DNA from 3 places in the Carnobacterium iners genome. Region 2 is predicted to be linked to each of the others. Evidence: a T-box and tRNA genes for the amino acid it is inferred to sense, from the RefSeq annotation. Region 2 holds a T-box; the other regions hold tRNA genes.
What was found. A T-box is a leader RNA that pairs with one kind of tRNA and senses whether it is charged. The one in region 2 lies ahead of tyrS (tyrosine--tRNA ligase), so its partner is inferred to be a tRNA-Tyr.
Positions count from the first base shown of each region.

Region 1 (5,274 bases), 1.5 Mb from region 2:
GCGTTTTTTTCTATTATATGGTCTACACGCATTTGCAATCTTTCATGGACCAATTGTTTATAGGTTTCATTATCAAAATCTGGTTCATATCCCTCTACACTCATGTAGCTTAAGTGTTTGATGTTACCAAAAGAATTGAATTTAGCCTTAGCCTCTACAATAGCTTCTATACTATTAAGGGTTACCGATGGTGTAATTTTTTTATCTAAGAAAAAACCAGTATTTATAATATAACAATCAATTCCATTTACCTCAAAAAGATGTTTGAATTGTTCATAATCTTCCGTTAATGGATAAACTCTAAATGGATTAGCGTAAGGAACGATAACTAATTTATTCATATCTACGCCTTCTTTTAAGCGCTCTGCTGTCGAACGTTTTGTTGCTAGTGTAGCGCCAAAACTTGCTGCTAAGGTAGGGTCATCAACTTTAATTACTGGTGGAAGGCTGTCATCTTTCATAATCCAATAAATGGCATTAATCGGTTCTTCAAATCGATCGACTCTATTTGGTGTTGAATAACGTGATTTTACAGTGCGACCATTCCCATTTCTTACATCTTCTGTTAATAGCACCTTATTATTTAGATTATCTAACGTAACAGCAACGTTCTGTACGGTTACAAAATAATCAATCTCTTCATGATCTGAAGGATAATCTTGTGTTTTATCAAAATAAGCTGGTTCTAATGCAATAGACGATCCGTCTGTTAATGAGATTATAAACGCATCATCGTGTAAAACCTCAATAGGATATTTACCATTATGCTTAGCGTGTGTCAATGTTGATTTGCCTGAACCGGATAGACCAAAAAAAGCTGATACATAATTTGTGTCATTAGGTAATGTGAATTTCTTTTGTCCTCCATGACAAGAAGCAAAACCAATTTTATGAGCTGTACCCCAGGCTAAAGTAAGTGTAGCTTTTTTTAATTCTCCAAAATAATTAAGACCCAAGATAACAGCTGTATTATGATCGGTATCGAAATAAGCTAACCCAAGTGGGTAGTCAGGATGTTTCCAGTAAGGATCAGAATAGATGAAAATATCACCTGCATCTATCTCATGTGAATTAGAATACATGTCATCATAAAAATCATTCGTTATTTGAAAATTTAACAACCAAGAATATAAATTATTTTCTTGCCCTTTCGGAACAGAGAGATGAGCTTTTATCATAAACTCTTTATCTAAACCAACATATGCACTTGCTTTATATCGTTCAGTTAAAGACCCTTGGTAAACAGCCTCTCTAGCGATTGAAGCCAATTTAACGTCCTCTTCTTTATTATTTCCTACTATTCTTCTTGCAACTGCTGTTCTACCAACAATAGCTCCACCATTTTCTACTAAAACTTTAGCAGCGTCTGGAAGACCTAATTTTTCTGGATACTTTACTAATAAATCTGTCACTATTGTACCTGGAGAATTCAAAGCTAACTTATACGCTTTACTTGTACTTATTACTTTTTTCACATTATTTCCGTACATAGCTGTCTCAACGACTGATCTTAAAGATGAAAAAATAGTGTTATCTTTTCTTATTTCTGATTTTTGAAAAGTTTCTTTAGTTGACATTTAATCCACTCCCTTATAAATAGTTGACATAATGTATCTCTATTTGATAGAAAAATGAAACGAATATCCTCCTCCTTACTAGATTACCACTGTTCATACTTACTTTAAAGCGCTTTCAATTACTACACTTATCATATCAAAAAAGACCGTTAGTTTACAATAAAAAGATACAATCATTTACTAGTGCAAAATTATACGTAAAAAGACACCAAAACATTAAGATAACTTAACGTTTTGGTGTCTTTTTTATACCGACGGCCGGAATCGAACCGGCACGCCCTCGCGGGCACAGGATTTTGAGTCCAGCGCGTCTACCAATTCCGCCACGTCGGCATGATAGGTAAACAATCAATCTATCGAATAAGGCGGTAACCGGATTTGAACCGGTGATGGAGGTTTTGCAGACCTCTGCCTTACCACTTGGCTATACCGCCATCATTAAATTGGATTGGTTAAAAAATAAAACTGGGCTAGCTGGATTCGAACCAACGCATAAGGGAGTCAAAGTCCCTTGCCTTACCGCTTGGCTATAGCCCAATAAAAAAAGGCGACTGATGGGGATCGAACCCACGAATGCCGGAACCACAATCCGGTGCGTTAACCACTTCGCCACAATCGCCATAATAAAAGGGTAGTTTTTTTAAAAATACAACACAGGGATAGTAGGATTCGAACCCACATCGATGGTTTTGGAGACCATAATTCTACCATTGAACTATATCCCTATAAAAAAAGGTCACTCTTTAAAAAAATGGTGGAGGGGGGCAGATTCGAACTGCCGAACCCGAAGGAGCGGATTTACAGTCCGCCGCGTTTAGCCACTTCGCTACCCCTCCGCTATTAAAAAATGGTGGCCTGGGACAGAATCGAACTGCCGACACCTTGAGCTTCAATCAAGTGCTCTACCAACTGAGCTACCAGGCCTTAATTTGTTGCAACGGTCTCGACGGGAATCGAACCCGCGATCTTCTGCGTGACAGGCAGACATGTTAACCCCTACACCACGAGACCTTTAAATTTTAAACATGGAGGTTGACGGGATCGAACCGCCGACCCTCTGCTTGTAAGGCAGATGCTCTCCCAGCTGAGCTAAACCTCCAGTAACCAACATGACCCGTACGGGATTCGAACCCGTGATACCGCCGTGAAAGGGCGGTGTCTTAACCACTTGACCAACGGGCCAAACTAGGATGACGGAGAGTAAGGGATTCGAACCCTTGAGACAGTGTGCACCGCCTACATGATTTCCAATCATGCTCCTTCGGCCGCTCGGACAACTCTCCAAGGTCGTTCTAATAGAACTCTCTATTCATTTATTTCCATAGATATCTATGTACTCCGCAAGCAGGATTCGAACCTGCGACATCATGATTAACAGTCATGCGCTCTACCAGCTGAGCTATTGCGGAAAAATAAAGATGCGCGGCAGCGTCCTACTCTCACAAAGGGAAACCCTTCACTACCATCGGCGCTAAGAAGCTTAACTGCTGTGTTCGGCATGGGAACAGGTGTGACCTTCTTGCCATCGCCACCACACATCTTTTAGTTATAAGAGAACGTTGTTCTCTCAAAACTGGATAGTGTTTAACTATAAGACAATAAAACTGTTTCTTCATCGTTTAAAAATGGTTAAGTCCTCGACCGATTAGTATTGGTCCGCTCCATACATCGCTGTACTTCCACTTCCAACCTATCTACCTGATCATCTCTCAGGGGTCTTACTCACTTACGTGATGGGAAATCTCATCTTGAGGGGGGCTTCACGCTTAGATGCTTTCAGCGTTTATCCCGTCCACACATAGCTACCCAGCGATGCTCTTGGCAGAACAACTGGTACACCAGCGGTGTGTCCATCCCGGTCCTCTCGTACTAAGGACAGCTCCTCTCAAATTTCCTGCGCCCGCGACGGATAGGGACCGAACTGTCTCACGACGTTCTGAACCCAGCTCGCGTACCGCTTTAATGGGCGAACAGCCCAACCCTTGGGACCGACTACAGCCCCAGGATGCGATGAGCCGACATCGAGGTGCCAAACCTCCCCGTCGATGTGGACTCTTGGGGGAGATAAGCCTGTTATCCCCAGGGTAGCTTTTATCCGTTGAGCGATGGCCCTTCCATACGGAACCACCGGATCACTAAGCCCGACTTTCGTCCCTGCTCGACTTGTAGGTCTCGCAGTCAAGCTCCCTTCTGCCTTTACACTCTACGAATGATTTCCAACCATTCTGAGGGAACCTTTGGGCGCCTCCGTTACACTTTAGGAGGCGACCGCCCCAGTCAAACTGCCCGTCAGACACTGTCTCCCAGCCAGATCATGGCTGAGGGTTAGAGTGGTCATACAGCAAGGGTAGTATCCCACCATTGCCTCCACCAAGACTAGCGTCCTGGCTTCATAGGCTCCTACCTATCCTGTACAAGCTGTACAAACACTCAATATCAAACTGCAGTAAAGCTCCATGGGGTCTTTCCGTCCTGTCGCGGGTAACCTGCATCTTCACAGGTACTATAATTTCACCGAGTCTCTCGTTGAGACAGTGCCCAAATCATTACGCCTTTCGTGCGGGTCGGAACTTACCCGACAAGGAATTTCGCTACCTTAGGACCGTTATAGTTACGGCCGCCGTTTACTGGGGCTTCAATTCTGAGCTTCGCTCGAGAGCTAACCCATCCTCTTAACCTTCCAGCACCGGGCAGGCGTCAGCCCCTATACGTCATCTTTCGATTTAGCAGAGACCTGTGTTTTTGATAAACAGTTGCTTGGGCCTATTCACTGCGGCTGACCAATTGGTCAGCACCCCTTCTCCCGAAGTTACGGGGTCATTTTGCCGAGTTCCTTAACGAGAGTTCGCTCGCACACCTTAGGATTCTCTCCTCGACTACCTGTGTCGGTTTGCGGTACGGGCAGATTGTTTCTAACTAGAAGCTTTTCTTGACAGTGTGACATCGGGAACTTCGATACTTAATTTCTCTCCCCATCACAACTTGTCCTTAATAGAGGCAAGCATTTGACTCACCTCAAGACTTGTTGCTTGGACGCACATATCCAACAGTGCGTATTCCTTAGCCTACCGTGTCCCTCCATTGTTCAAACAAAACAAACTGGTACAGGAATCTCAACCTGTTGTCCATCGTCTACGCCTATCGGCCTCGACTTAGGTCCCGACTAACCCTGGGAGGACGAGCCTTCCCCAGGAAACCTTAGTCATTCGGTGGACGGGATTCTCACCCGTCTTTCGCTACTCATACCGGCATTCTCACTTCTAAGCGCTCCACCAGTCCTCACGGTCTAGCTTCGACGCCCTTAGAACGCTCTCCTACCATAGAACCTAAGTTCTATCCACAGCTTCGGTGTTATGTTTAGCCCCGGTAAATTTTCGGCGCAGGGTCACTCGACTAGTGAGCTATTACGCACTCTTTAAATGATGGCTGCTTCTGAGCCAACATCCTAGTTGTCTAAGCAACCCCACATCCTTTTCCACTTAACATAAACTTTGGGACCTTAGCTGGTGGTCTGGGCTGTTTCCCTCTCGACTACGGATCTTATCACTCGTAGTCTGACTCCCGGATATAAATCAATGGCATTCGGAGTTTATCTGAATTCGGTAACCCGAGAAGGGCCCCTAGTCCAAACAGTTGCTCTACCTCCATGATTCTAATTCCGAGGCTAGCCCTAAAGCTATTTCGGAGAGAACCAGCT
Region 1 is NZ_FXBJ01000002.1:2,096,770-2,102,043, forward strand. Features, by position in the region: gene B9Y54_RS10000 (phosphoenolpyruvate carboxykinase (ATP)) at 1-1,577, opposite strand, end outside; tRNA gene B9Y54_RS10005 (tRNA-Leu) at 1,827-1,910, opposite strand; tRNA gene B9Y54_RS10010 (tRNA-Cys) at 1,941-2,011, opposite strand; tRNA gene B9Y54_RS10015 (tRNA-Gln) at 2,043-2,114, opposite strand; tRNA gene B9Y54_RS10020 (tRNA-His) at 2,124-2,196, opposite strand; tRNA gene B9Y54_RS10025 (tRNA-Trp) at 2,232-2,302, opposite strand; tRNA gene B9Y54_RS10030 (tRNA-Tyr) at 2,330-2,413, opposite strand; tRNA gene B9Y54_RS10035 (tRNA-Phe) at 2,426-2,501, opposite strand; tRNA gene B9Y54_RS10040 (tRNA-Asp) at 2,516-2,588, opposite strand; tRNA gene B9Y54_RS10045 (tRNA-Val) at 2,604-2,676, opposite strand; tRNA gene B9Y54_RS10050 (tRNA-Glu) at 2,688-2,759, opposite strand; tRNA gene B9Y54_RS10055 (tRNA-Ser) at 2,772-2,860, opposite strand; tRNA gene B9Y54_RS10060 (tRNA-Asn) at 2,914-2,986, opposite strand; rRNA gene rrf (5S ribosomal RNA) at 2,998-3,113, opposite strand; rRNA gene B9Y54_RS10070 (23S ribosomal RNA) at 3,203-5,274, opposite strand, start outside.
Region 1: it encodes a tRNA-Tyr, which carries the amino acid that the T-box ahead of tyrS (tyrosine--tRNA ligase) is inferred to sense. The anticodon was not compared.

Region 2 (5,274 bases):
ATCCAAACTGACAGGACTGTGAACAGGTGAAGCTAAGGAATAAGCAATTTTAAACTTCTTAGAAGGCGATTGTTGTAATGAATTTAAATAACCTGGCTCAAAAAGTGGGGTTTGAAAAGCAGCCAATTCTTGAACAGTTTGTAATACGTCTAGCATAGCAGCTGTGTCTCGAATAGATTTGGTTAAAGCAAAACTAATCGACGCTCCTTGCCAACCGCGGCCAGAACCTGGTCCAATAGGTGTCCTACCACGAGTAGGTTTTAAACCAATAAGACCAGAAAAAGCTGCTGGTATTCGAATAGACCCACCACCATCACTAGCGCCCGAGATTTGAACCATATCTGAAACAATGCTAGCAGCAGCACCTCCACTTGATCCTCCTGGTGAGTAATCGCCATTCCAAGGATTACGCGTTGGACCGTATAAACTAGGATCTGTAATATTTTTGAAACCAAATTCAGGGGTATTGGTTTGACCAATAACAATGAATCCTGCTTTTTCTAACGCTTTTGTGAAGTTACCAGTCTGTTTAGCGCAATAATTTTTTAAAAGCCGTGAGCCAGATGTGCTAGGCTCCTCAGCGATATCTTGACCCAGTCCTTTGACTAAAATTGGTAACCCACCAAACAGTGTATTAGAAAAGTCGTTATTTAGCGCTTCTTTCAAAGCTTTTTCTTTACGAGTATGGATGACGGCATTCCATTTTGAATTTTCAATTTCAAGTTTTTTGAAAGCTTCTTCTACCAATTCAAACGGTGTAACTTTCTTGTCGTGAAGTTTTTTAGCTAAAGCTAACCCATCATTTTTTCGATTTATTTTCATACTAAAAACCTCATTTCTTGCTGATTATTTTTTAATAAATAGTTTTAGTTAGAGAGAATAATAAAAAATATAATCATCCATGACATAACCATTTCCAATATCGACGAGTTGTTCCTTTATTAAAATAAAGCCGAATGCTTTATAGACAGAAATACTAGCCTGATTATTTTTATTAACAGTTAAAACAATCCCATCTTTTTTATTTTTTTTGGCAATATCTTTTAATTGAGCTAGAACAAAACGGCCAGTGCCTTTGCCGCGTTCACTTTTTTTCAAATACAGTTTACTAAGAAAAAGCTGGTTAGTTGTTAATTCATAGCTAACATATCCAATAGCGAGTTGATTTGACTCAACAAGTACATATTCTTTTCCTTGTTTTAAATCATTTAAGATAGCTATCTCAGACTGTAAGTTAGCTAGCATATACTGAACTTGTTTGGCGCCGATGATCGCCGTATAATGTTCATACCAAATCTCTTTAGCCAACAAAACTATGAGTTTAACATCTTCTAGTAGAGTAACAGCTTTGAGTTGAATCATGATTTTTCCTCCTAAATAGACCAAAAAGGACTGTAGTTTAAAACACCTACATCCTTTTTAGCAGTGCCTATAATAAGCACATCTTATTATTAAACTAATTTTACAAGGAAATACTTTTTCTTTCCGCGGCGTATTAGGATAAAGCGTTCATCGAATGAATTTTCAGGGGTAACAATCGTATCGACACTTAGAATTTTTTCACCATTCATTGAAAGAGCACCATTAGTGATGTCCTCACGTGCTTGACGTCTTGAAGGCTCAATACCGACAACATCAACCAGCCACTCAACAATATTTCGCTCTTCTTTAGGAGCTTCAAAAGTTGGCATATTTTTAAAACCTTCTTCAATTTGGTTGGCGGTTAGCGTTCTTACATCGCCAGAGAAAAGAGCTGCTGTAATTTTTTCAGCATCATTTAGAGTATTTTCGCCATGAACAAATAACGTCATTTCACGTGCGAGTGTTTTTTGAGCTTCACGCATGTGTGGCTCAGAGGCTACTTTTTCAGCTAAGTGATCAATTTCTTCTTTTGACAAGAACGTGAAATAGTTCAAATATTTTACTACGTCACGATCATCTTGGTTTAGCCAAAATTGATAGAATTCATAAGGTGTTGTTTTTTCAGAATCTAACCAGACTGCTCCACCGGCTGTTTTTCCAAATTTTGTTCCATCAGCTTTTAACATAAGTGGGATTGTTAGGCCATATGCTTGGGCCTTTGAACCTTCTTGTTTACGAATGAATTCTAAACCAGCAGTAATATTTCCCCATTGATCTGCTCCACCAATTTGTAATTGCACATCTTCATGTTGATATAAGTGTAAAAAATCCATTGATTGTAAAATTTGATAGGTAAATTCTGTAAAAGAAATACCCGTTTCTAAGCGACTAGCGACGATATCTTTAGCTAACATCGTATTGACGTTGAAACTTTTACCGTAATCACGTAAGAAGTCAAGTAGACTCAAATCTTTAGTCCAGTCATAATTGTTTACCATTTTAATACCATTGCTGCCACCAGCATCGAAAAGACGAACCATTTGTGTGCTAAGTTTCCTAACATTTTCTTGGACTTGTTCCATTGTCTGTAAAACACGTTCTTCAGACTTTCCACTTGGATCACCAATCGTGCCCGTTGCGCCGCCAATTAAAATAACAGGACGATGCCCAGCAAGTTGGAATCTCTTTAAAATCATAAACGGAATCAGGTGACCAATATGCATACTGTCACCAGTGGGATCAACACCACAGTATAAAGAAATTTTCTTGTTTTTAACTAGATTAGTTAGGCCCTCTTCATCTGTTTGTTGGTTAATGGCATCACGCCAGATTAATTCATCGATAATTGTCATGTTGTACTCCCCTTTATAAAAAATAGTATTAAAAATAAAAAAAATCCCAATGAAAAAGTCAAATAAACCTTTTCATCGGGACGAATCATTTCGTGTTACCACCCAATTTGCCGACAATTATAAAGACATAATTGCTGACCACTCGTAAACTGTTAACGCCAGTTAAACGCTTGAGGTTAATCAAGGTACTCATGAGTGTAATTCGCAAAAAAGAATTGTACTAGTTTTCATCAGCCACTAGCTTTCTGGGGACAACATTCTTTTTACTACTGTGCTCAATCAATGTAAATAGTGCTGTTAGATTGATTTTAGTATAATCAACCCATTCTGGCTTGTCAATTCTATTTTTATAAGTGAGTTAATTTATCTGAAAACTAACTTTATTGGATATCTGGAGAATAGTTTTATTATTATCCGAGAGACCATTTTAATAGATTTAGGACAAGATCAATTAGGAAATAATATAAGTCTAGGCCTATTTTTCTTTCATGGTAACGAAAAGCACGGCACAATATTCGTGTGACTTGTAAGATAAATCAGATGCAGAAACAGTTGATTCATCTATTTTCAAGTTGTTTTCAATGCTCATACCGGTATTATCAAGGACTAGAGATAGGATTTAAAAATACTTTTTACAGTAGTAATTTGTTGCTAAGATGTCAAGAATTGTATCCAAATATGAGGGTCCAAAGTAAACTATAGGAAAAGAGTAGAGCGGTAAGGATACCTATAGTGATACTAATAATAGTGACAATGGTACTTTTTTTTCGTATTTTGATTCCGCTAACGATAAGCACAACCCCTGCAATTAAAAAAATAACTTCAAACAACAAGAGAGGCCATTTAAGTTCGATTGATCTTTGGATAAAATTCATGCTATCCTTCCTTTTTTAGTGATAGAATAATTTTTTTGAAAAATCTACTATCGTTAAGATAAGTAAAATCATTAAAGAATCAAAAAGACAGTCAGAATAATCGTTAAATCTAAAAATTAAGAGTTATTAACTAATATTTAGTTAGTCCTTTTCACAGGAGTTCATGTATTTTAGGTTGAGAAATATCTTTAGTTATTTTTTCTATTTCTACTTGGCCATTTTCTTTTAATTTATCAAACCGATTTTTTTGATTATTAAAAATAATGATATCAGGATCAAGTGTCTTTTCGCTATAATTGGTTGATTCATCTTTTTCTACCTCAAATACAATGGTGCAAAAATCAATTGCCTTATAATGAATGACATCAAAATGTAGAGTTGTTTCTAGAGACATTTATCTCACCCCCTTAATATTAGTAAATAGAACTATTTTTCGATAACTTAAGAATGATTTTATAAAACGAATGAAAATTATCTATTTTTTGGAAAAACGTTTTCAAGTAGTTTTCTTTATTATACAGAATGATTATAGTTAATACCATGTTTAGATAGACTAGAAAGTGCTGTCCGTTATCTTTAAAAAATAAGATTTGTTATACTAGACAAGCGATACGACGATTAAACACAAAATGTTAGAAACGTAAGGATATGAAAAAAAGCTTTGGGAAAAAATTATACTCTTTAACAGAGTTTTACTGAACAATATATTTAACTTTTTTTAATGTGTGATTTAGTACAGGTTAAGAAAAAAGAACTTTCAAGTCCACATTTCATGGAGCGTATTATGCTTGCTGTGACGCAAGTAAATGGATGTAGCGTCTGTTCTTATACTCATACAAAAATGGCGCTTGAAGTAGGTATGAAAAGTGAAAAAATTAAAAATATATTAGTAGCCTGAATGATTCATACTTTTAATTTTTTGTTGTTTTTAATCAATTAACACACTTTTTTCAAATTTTTTTCAAATTAACGTTTAATAGTTTTACTTTTTGGTACTTAATTCATTTATTTATTGGTTTCTCATTAAGAAAGTACGAATTTTGGGCATAGTTGGTCCTTGGTTTTGATTGGTTTTTTTTAAAAAAATTAAGGAGTTTTTAAATATAATGCCGAATCCTTTGGATTCGATTAAAGACGGCATAAAACTCCGCTTGATAAACATGCGAACTAGAAATTTTTAGATACATTTCTCTCGCAGTACTCACTAGTTTGCCAGCTACTTTGAATAAGCGAAGACGAATCGTATTAATTTGAAGTCCTTTATAATTTTTATCAAAACAAGTTGTACGCAAAAAATTGATTAGGTTGTATGCAAGGACACTTATCATCATACGTGCATGATTTTCAATAAATTTAGGGCTATCTGTCTTATCAAAATAGAAACCATTTTTTGCTTCTTTAATGTAGTTTTCCATAGCACCACGCTTTTTATACGTCTTAAAAACTTGTTTTGATGAAATGTTTTCTGAAAAATTTGTGACAATAAACGTATGCTTGAAAAGTAATTCACCCATTTCTCGAATGGATTGAATGCATACTCTACGCGGTTTAGACCAAGACGCTGCTTGATAGGAAACGGAATAATAGTATTCTTCTTTTTCATTCCAAGGATAATTATCGTCGTAATACACAAACTCTTCTGCTAATCGGTATAAATTATTATTATGTTTTAGGCGAATGACAAA
Region 2 is NZ_FXBJ01000002.1:551,976-557,249, reverse strand. Features, by position in the region: gene B9Y54_RS02905 (amidase) at 1-822, opposite strand, end outside; gene B9Y54_RS02900 (GNAT family N-acetyltransferase) at 871-1,362, opposite strand; gene tyrS (tyrosine--tRNA ligase) at 1,452-2,714, opposite strand; T-box leader at 2,788-3,006, opposite strand; gene B9Y54_RS02885 (hypothetical protein) at 3,741-3,983, opposite strand; gene B9Y54_RS12445 (carboxymuconolactone decarboxylase family protein) at 4,311-4,487, shown strand; gene B9Y54_RS02875 (IS1380 family transposase) at 4,687-5,274, opposite strand, start outside.

Region 3 (5,274 bases), 1.2 Mb from region 2:
TAGATAGAAAGCAAGGTATACATCGCATACTGCCAACCGTTAATAAAGCCAGCTGCAACGACAATCATTCCATTTATAGTCAATAATAGACTCCCAACTGAGCGACCAGTTGTTTTAGCTAAAACCATTGAAATAATGTCTAATCCTCCAGTAGAGAAACCATACTTTAGTGCAAACCCGATACCCGCTCCACCAATTACTCCTCCAAAAAGTGAGTTCATAATTGGATCAGTTGTTAATGGCGAAATAGGTAAGATAATAGTGAAAAAAGAAATCAAGACAGAAGTCATAAAACTATAAAGAGTGAAATCTTTACCAATTTTAAACCAACCTAATAAAGCGATGGGAATATTAATAAGTAATATAAATATCCCCGTATCGATTGTGATTTGAAATCCATTTTTAAAAAGATGTGAGAGCAATTGAGATATCCCGTTTACTCCAGGAGCATATATTTGAGATGGAATCAAAAAATTATTTAAGGCAAACGAATTTGTAATAGATGCAAATAAAACGAAAAATATTTTTTTAGCTTGCTCTTTCCAAAAAATCGGTGTTTTTAGTTGTTTCAATGTGTACCCTCCTGAGACTATTGTTTGTACCGTTTAACAAGATTTTGATAAGTCATAAAGAAATGACTCTATGTCTTTGTTTTATTTGTTATGCTATCTTTAGCCACGCTACAAATTATGGTACAATATAACTAATGTAACCAATTTCATAAATTTAATGGAGGCAAAATAATGGCAAAAGAAGCTAGTTTTGATATTGTTTCAGAAACAAATTTAGAAGAAGTAAAAAATGCAATCCAAATGGTCAAAAAAGAAATTGATACCCGCTTTGATTTCAAAGGCACAATTAGTGAAGTTAAATTAGAAAAAGATCAATTAGTTATTGTTTCAGAAAGCGAATTTAAATTAGAACAAGTGAAAGATATCTTGACTAATAAACTAGTTAAAAGAGACATTTCTTCAAAAAATCTTCACTTCGAAAAAATTGAAAAAGCCTTTGGCGGAAATATCAGGCAAACAGCTGATTTAGTTAATGGAATTGATAAAGAAAATACAAAAAAAATAATACAACTCATTAAACAAGCTGAACTAAAAGTAAAAACACAAATTCAAGACGACCAAATTAGGGTCACTGGTAAAAATAGAGACGATTTGCAAAAAGTAATGGCTCTATTACGTGAAGCTAATTTACCAATCGCATTACAATTTACTAATTACCGTTAAAAAAACCTGTTGCTCAGCAGTGTTCGATGTGAGCAACAGGTTTTTTATTTTTTAATTCGTGTAACCTTCGATAGCCTTGACAATAACAGTTTGACTGCCCATTAATAATTTAGATACTGGACAAAGTCGCTCTGCTACTTCTACAAGTTTTTGTACTTCATCAAATCCTAATCCATCTATTTGTGCTGTAGCAAGTACATCAAAATAATAACCAGGTTTTGTTGTTTCTTTTACAAAATCTACTTGAACTTCGACTCTACTCTTATTCTGTTTGCCTCTAGCCTTTAATACGGATTGAATTGTAGCATTTAAACAAGTACTTAAAGAAAGACCCAACAATTCTTCTGGATTTGTCCCAGGAGCACTTGAAGTCGGACTAGATAGACTTACTTTTAAGCCATCATTTTTTACATAAGCTACTCCATCGACACCATTTTCATTAACCATTTCAGCATGGAATAGACTTTTGGGAGCTGTCATATTTTTATCTCCTTTAGACAAGTTTTATCGTCTTTATTTTACTTGTTTGTCATTAAGAACTTCTTCAATTCTTGGTAAAATAGCTTTAGCAATAGTTGAACCTGTTACTAGCATTTCATAAAGAGGCATAACGTCCGTTGAGGTTCTGCCTAATAATCTCATGTAAATTTCGCCATCAGAACCTAGACAAATACGATAATAACCTGATTGTAATTCGTTTAACTCGTTAATCAACTCTAACACAGTTACTTTTTTACTAAAGTTTGATACAAAAGCTAAATGATGGTATACGATTTGATAATCTGATCTCTCGTCTTCTTTATCAAATACAATACCAAAAGGTAAAGCTTTTTCGTTTGTTAATTGAAATTTTCCATTATAAGAAACTTGGCCATTTTCAATTTCTCTTTTAGCTAAAGGGATTTGTTTCTGTTTTAATATTGCTTCGAACTGATCTGTTATTTTAGTCAATTGAATACCTCATTTCATATTTTTTACTACCATTTTCAAGACAAGTATAACGTACTTAAACACTGAAATACAAGCTTATCAATCATTTTAAATGGATTATACTCCTTTTGCTTCATAACCGATTATAGAACCTAAAAACTTCATTAATTTATTTTTCCACAAAAAAAAACACCGCAACGTTACAGAAACGTTTGATGTCTATTTTATACCGACGGCCGGAATCGAACCGGCACGCCCTCGCGGGCACAGGATTTTGAGTCCAGCGCGTCTACCAATTCCGCCACGTCGGCATGATAGGTAAACAATCAATCTATCGAATAAGGCGGTAACCGGATTTGAACCGGTGATGGAGGTTTTGCAGACCTCTGCCTTACCACTTGGCTATACCGCCATCATTAAATTGGATTGGTTAAAAAATAAAACTGGGCTAGCTGGATTCGAACCAACGCATAAGGGAGTCAAAGTCCCTTGCCTTACCGCTTGGCTATAGCCCAATAAAAAAAGGCGACTGATGGGGATCGAACCCACGAATGCCGGAACCACAATCCGGTGCGTTAACCACTTCGCCACAATCGCCATAATAAAAGGGTAGTTTTTTTAAAAATACAACACAGGGATAGTAGGATTCGAACCCACATCGATGGTTTTGGAGACCATAATTCTACCATTGAACTATATCCCTATAAAAAAAGGTCACTCTTTAAAAAAATGGTGGAGGGGGGCAGATTCGAACTGCCGAACCCGAAGGAGCGGATTTACAGTCCGCCGCGTTTAGCCACTTCGCTACCCCTCCGCTATTAAAAAATGGTGGCCTGGGACAGAATCGAACTGCCGACACCTTGAGCTTCAATCAAGTGCTCTACCAACTGAGCTACCAGGCCTTAATTTGTTGCAACGGTCTCGACGGGAATCGAACCCGCGATCTTCTGCGTGACAGGCAGACATGTTAACCCCTACACCACGAGACCTTTAAATTTTAAACATGGAGGTTGACGGGATCGAACCGCCGACCCTCTGCTTGTAAGGCAGATGCTCTCCCAGCTGAGCTAAACCTCCAGTAACCAACATGACCCGTACGGGATTCGAACCCGTGATACCGCCGTGAAAGGGCGGTGTCTTAACCACTTGACCAACGGGCCAAACTAGGATGACGGAGAGTAAGGGATTCGAACCCTTGAGACAGTGTGCACCGCCTACATGATTTCCAATCATGCTCCTTCGGCCGCTCGGACAACTCTCCAAGGTCGTTCTAATAGAACTCTCTATTCATTTATTTCCATAGATATCTATGTACTCCGCAAGCAGGATTCGAACCTGCGACATCATGATTAACAGTCATGCGCTCTACCAGCTGAGCTATTGCGGAAAAATAAAGATGCGCGGCAGCGTCCTACTCTCACAAAGGGAAACCCTTCACTACCATCGGCGCTAAGAAGCTTAACTGCTGTGTTCGGCATGGGAACAGGTGTGACCTTCTTGCCATCGCCACCACACATCTTTTAGTTATAAGAGAACGTTGTTCTCTCAAAACTGGGTAGTGTTTAACTATAAGACAATAAAACCGTTTCTTCATCGTTTAAAAATGGTTAAGTCCTCGACCGATTAGTATTGGTCCGCTCCATACATCGCTGTACTTCCACTTCCAACCTATCTACCTGATCATCTCTCAGGGGTCTTACTCACTTACGTGATGGGAAATCTCATCTTGAGGGGGGCTTCACGCTTAGATGCTTTCAGCGTTTATCCCGTCCACACATAGCTACCCAGCGATGCTCTTGGCAGAACAACTGGTACACCAGCGGTGTGTCCATCCCGGTCCTCTCGTACTAAGGACAGCTCCTCTCAAATTTCCTGCGCCCGCGACGGATAGGGACCGAACTGTCTCACGACGTTCTGAACCCAGCTCGCGTACCGCTTTAATGGGCGAACAGCCCAACCCTTGGGACCGACTACAGCCCCAGGATGCGATGAGCCGACATCGAGGTGCCAAACCTCCCCGTCGATGTGGACTCTTGGGGGAGATAAGCCTGTTATCCCCAGGGTAGCTTTTATCCGTTGAGCGATGGCCCTTCCATACGGAACCACCGGATCACTAAGCCCGACTTTCGTCCCTGCTCGACTTGTAGGTCTCGCAGTCAAGCTCCCTTCTGCCTTTACACTCTACGAATGATTTCCAACCATTCTGAGGGAACCTTTGGGCGCCTCCGTTACACTTTAGGAGGCGACCGCCCCAGTCAAACTGCCCGTCAGACACTGTCTCCCAGCCAGATCATGGCTGAGGGTTAGAGTGGTCATACAGCAAGGGTAGTATCCCACCATTGCCTCCACCAAGACTAGCGTCCTGGCTTCATAGGCTCCTACCTATCCTGTACAAGCTGTACAAACACTCAATATCAAACTGCAGTAAAGCTCCATGGGGTCTTTCCGTCCTGTCGCGGGTAACCTGCATCTTCACAGGTACTATAATTTCACCGAGTCTCTCGTTGAGACAGTGCCCAAATCATTACGCCTTTCGTGCGGGTCGGAACTTACCCGACAAGGAATTTCGCTACCTTAGGACCGTTATAGTTACGGCCGCCGTTTACTGGGGCTTCAATTCTGAGCTTCGCTCGAGAGCTAACCCATCCTCTTAACCTTCCAGCACCGGGCAGGCGTCAGCCCCTATACGTCATCTTTCGATTTAGCAGAGACCTGTGTTTTTGATAAACAGTTGCTTGGGCCTATTCACTGCGGCTGACCAATTGGTCAGCACCCCTTCTCCCGAAGTTACGGGGTCATTTTGCCGAGTTCCTTAACGAGAGTTCGCTCGCACACCTTAGGATTCTCTCCTCGACTACCTGTGTCGGTTTGCGGTACGGGCAGATTGTTTCTAACTAGAAGCTTTTCTTGACAGTGTGACATCGGGAACTTCGATACTTAATTTCTCTCCCCATCACAACTTGTCCTTAATAGAGGCAAGCATTTGACTCACCTCAAGACTTGTTGCTTGGACGCACATATCCAACAGTGCGTATTCCTTAGCCTACTGTGTCCCTCCATTGTTCAAACAAAACAAACTGGTACAGGAATCTCAACCTGTTGTCCATCG
Region 3 is NZ_FXBJ01000002.1:1,793,722-1,798,995, reverse strand. Features, by position in the region: gene B9Y54_RS08655 (YitT family protein) at 1-572, opposite strand, end outside; gene B9Y54_RS08650 (YajQ family cyclic di-GMP-binding protein) at 744-1,235, shown strand; gene B9Y54_RS08645 (OsmC family protein) at 1,287-1,715, opposite strand; gene B9Y54_RS08640 (hypothetical protein) at 1,749-2,186, opposite strand; tRNA gene B9Y54_RS08635 (tRNA-Leu) at 2,393-2,476, opposite strand; tRNA gene B9Y54_RS08630 (tRNA-Cys) at 2,507-2,577, opposite strand; tRNA gene B9Y54_RS08625 (tRNA-Gln) at 2,609-2,680, opposite strand; tRNA gene B9Y54_RS08620 (tRNA-His) at 2,690-2,762, opposite strand; tRNA gene B9Y54_RS08615 (tRNA-Trp) at 2,798-2,868, opposite strand; tRNA gene B9Y54_RS08610 (tRNA-Tyr) at 2,896-2,979, opposite strand; tRNA gene B9Y54_RS08605 (tRNA-Phe) at 2,992-3,067, opposite strand; tRNA gene B9Y54_RS08600 (tRNA-Asp) at 3,082-3,154, opposite strand; tRNA gene B9Y54_RS08595 (tRNA-Val) at 3,170-3,242, opposite strand; tRNA gene B9Y54_RS08590 (tRNA-Glu) at 3,254-3,325, opposite strand; tRNA gene B9Y54_RS08585 (tRNA-Ser) at 3,338-3,426, opposite strand; tRNA gene B9Y54_RS08580 (tRNA-Asn) at 3,480-3,552, opposite strand; rRNA gene rrf (5S ribosomal RNA) at 3,564-3,679, opposite strand; rRNA gene B9Y54_RS08570 (23S ribosomal RNA) at 3,769-5,274, opposite strand, start outside.
Region 3: it encodes a tRNA-Tyr, which carries the amino acid that the T-box ahead of tyrS (tyrosine--tRNA ligase) is inferred to sense. The anticodon was not compared.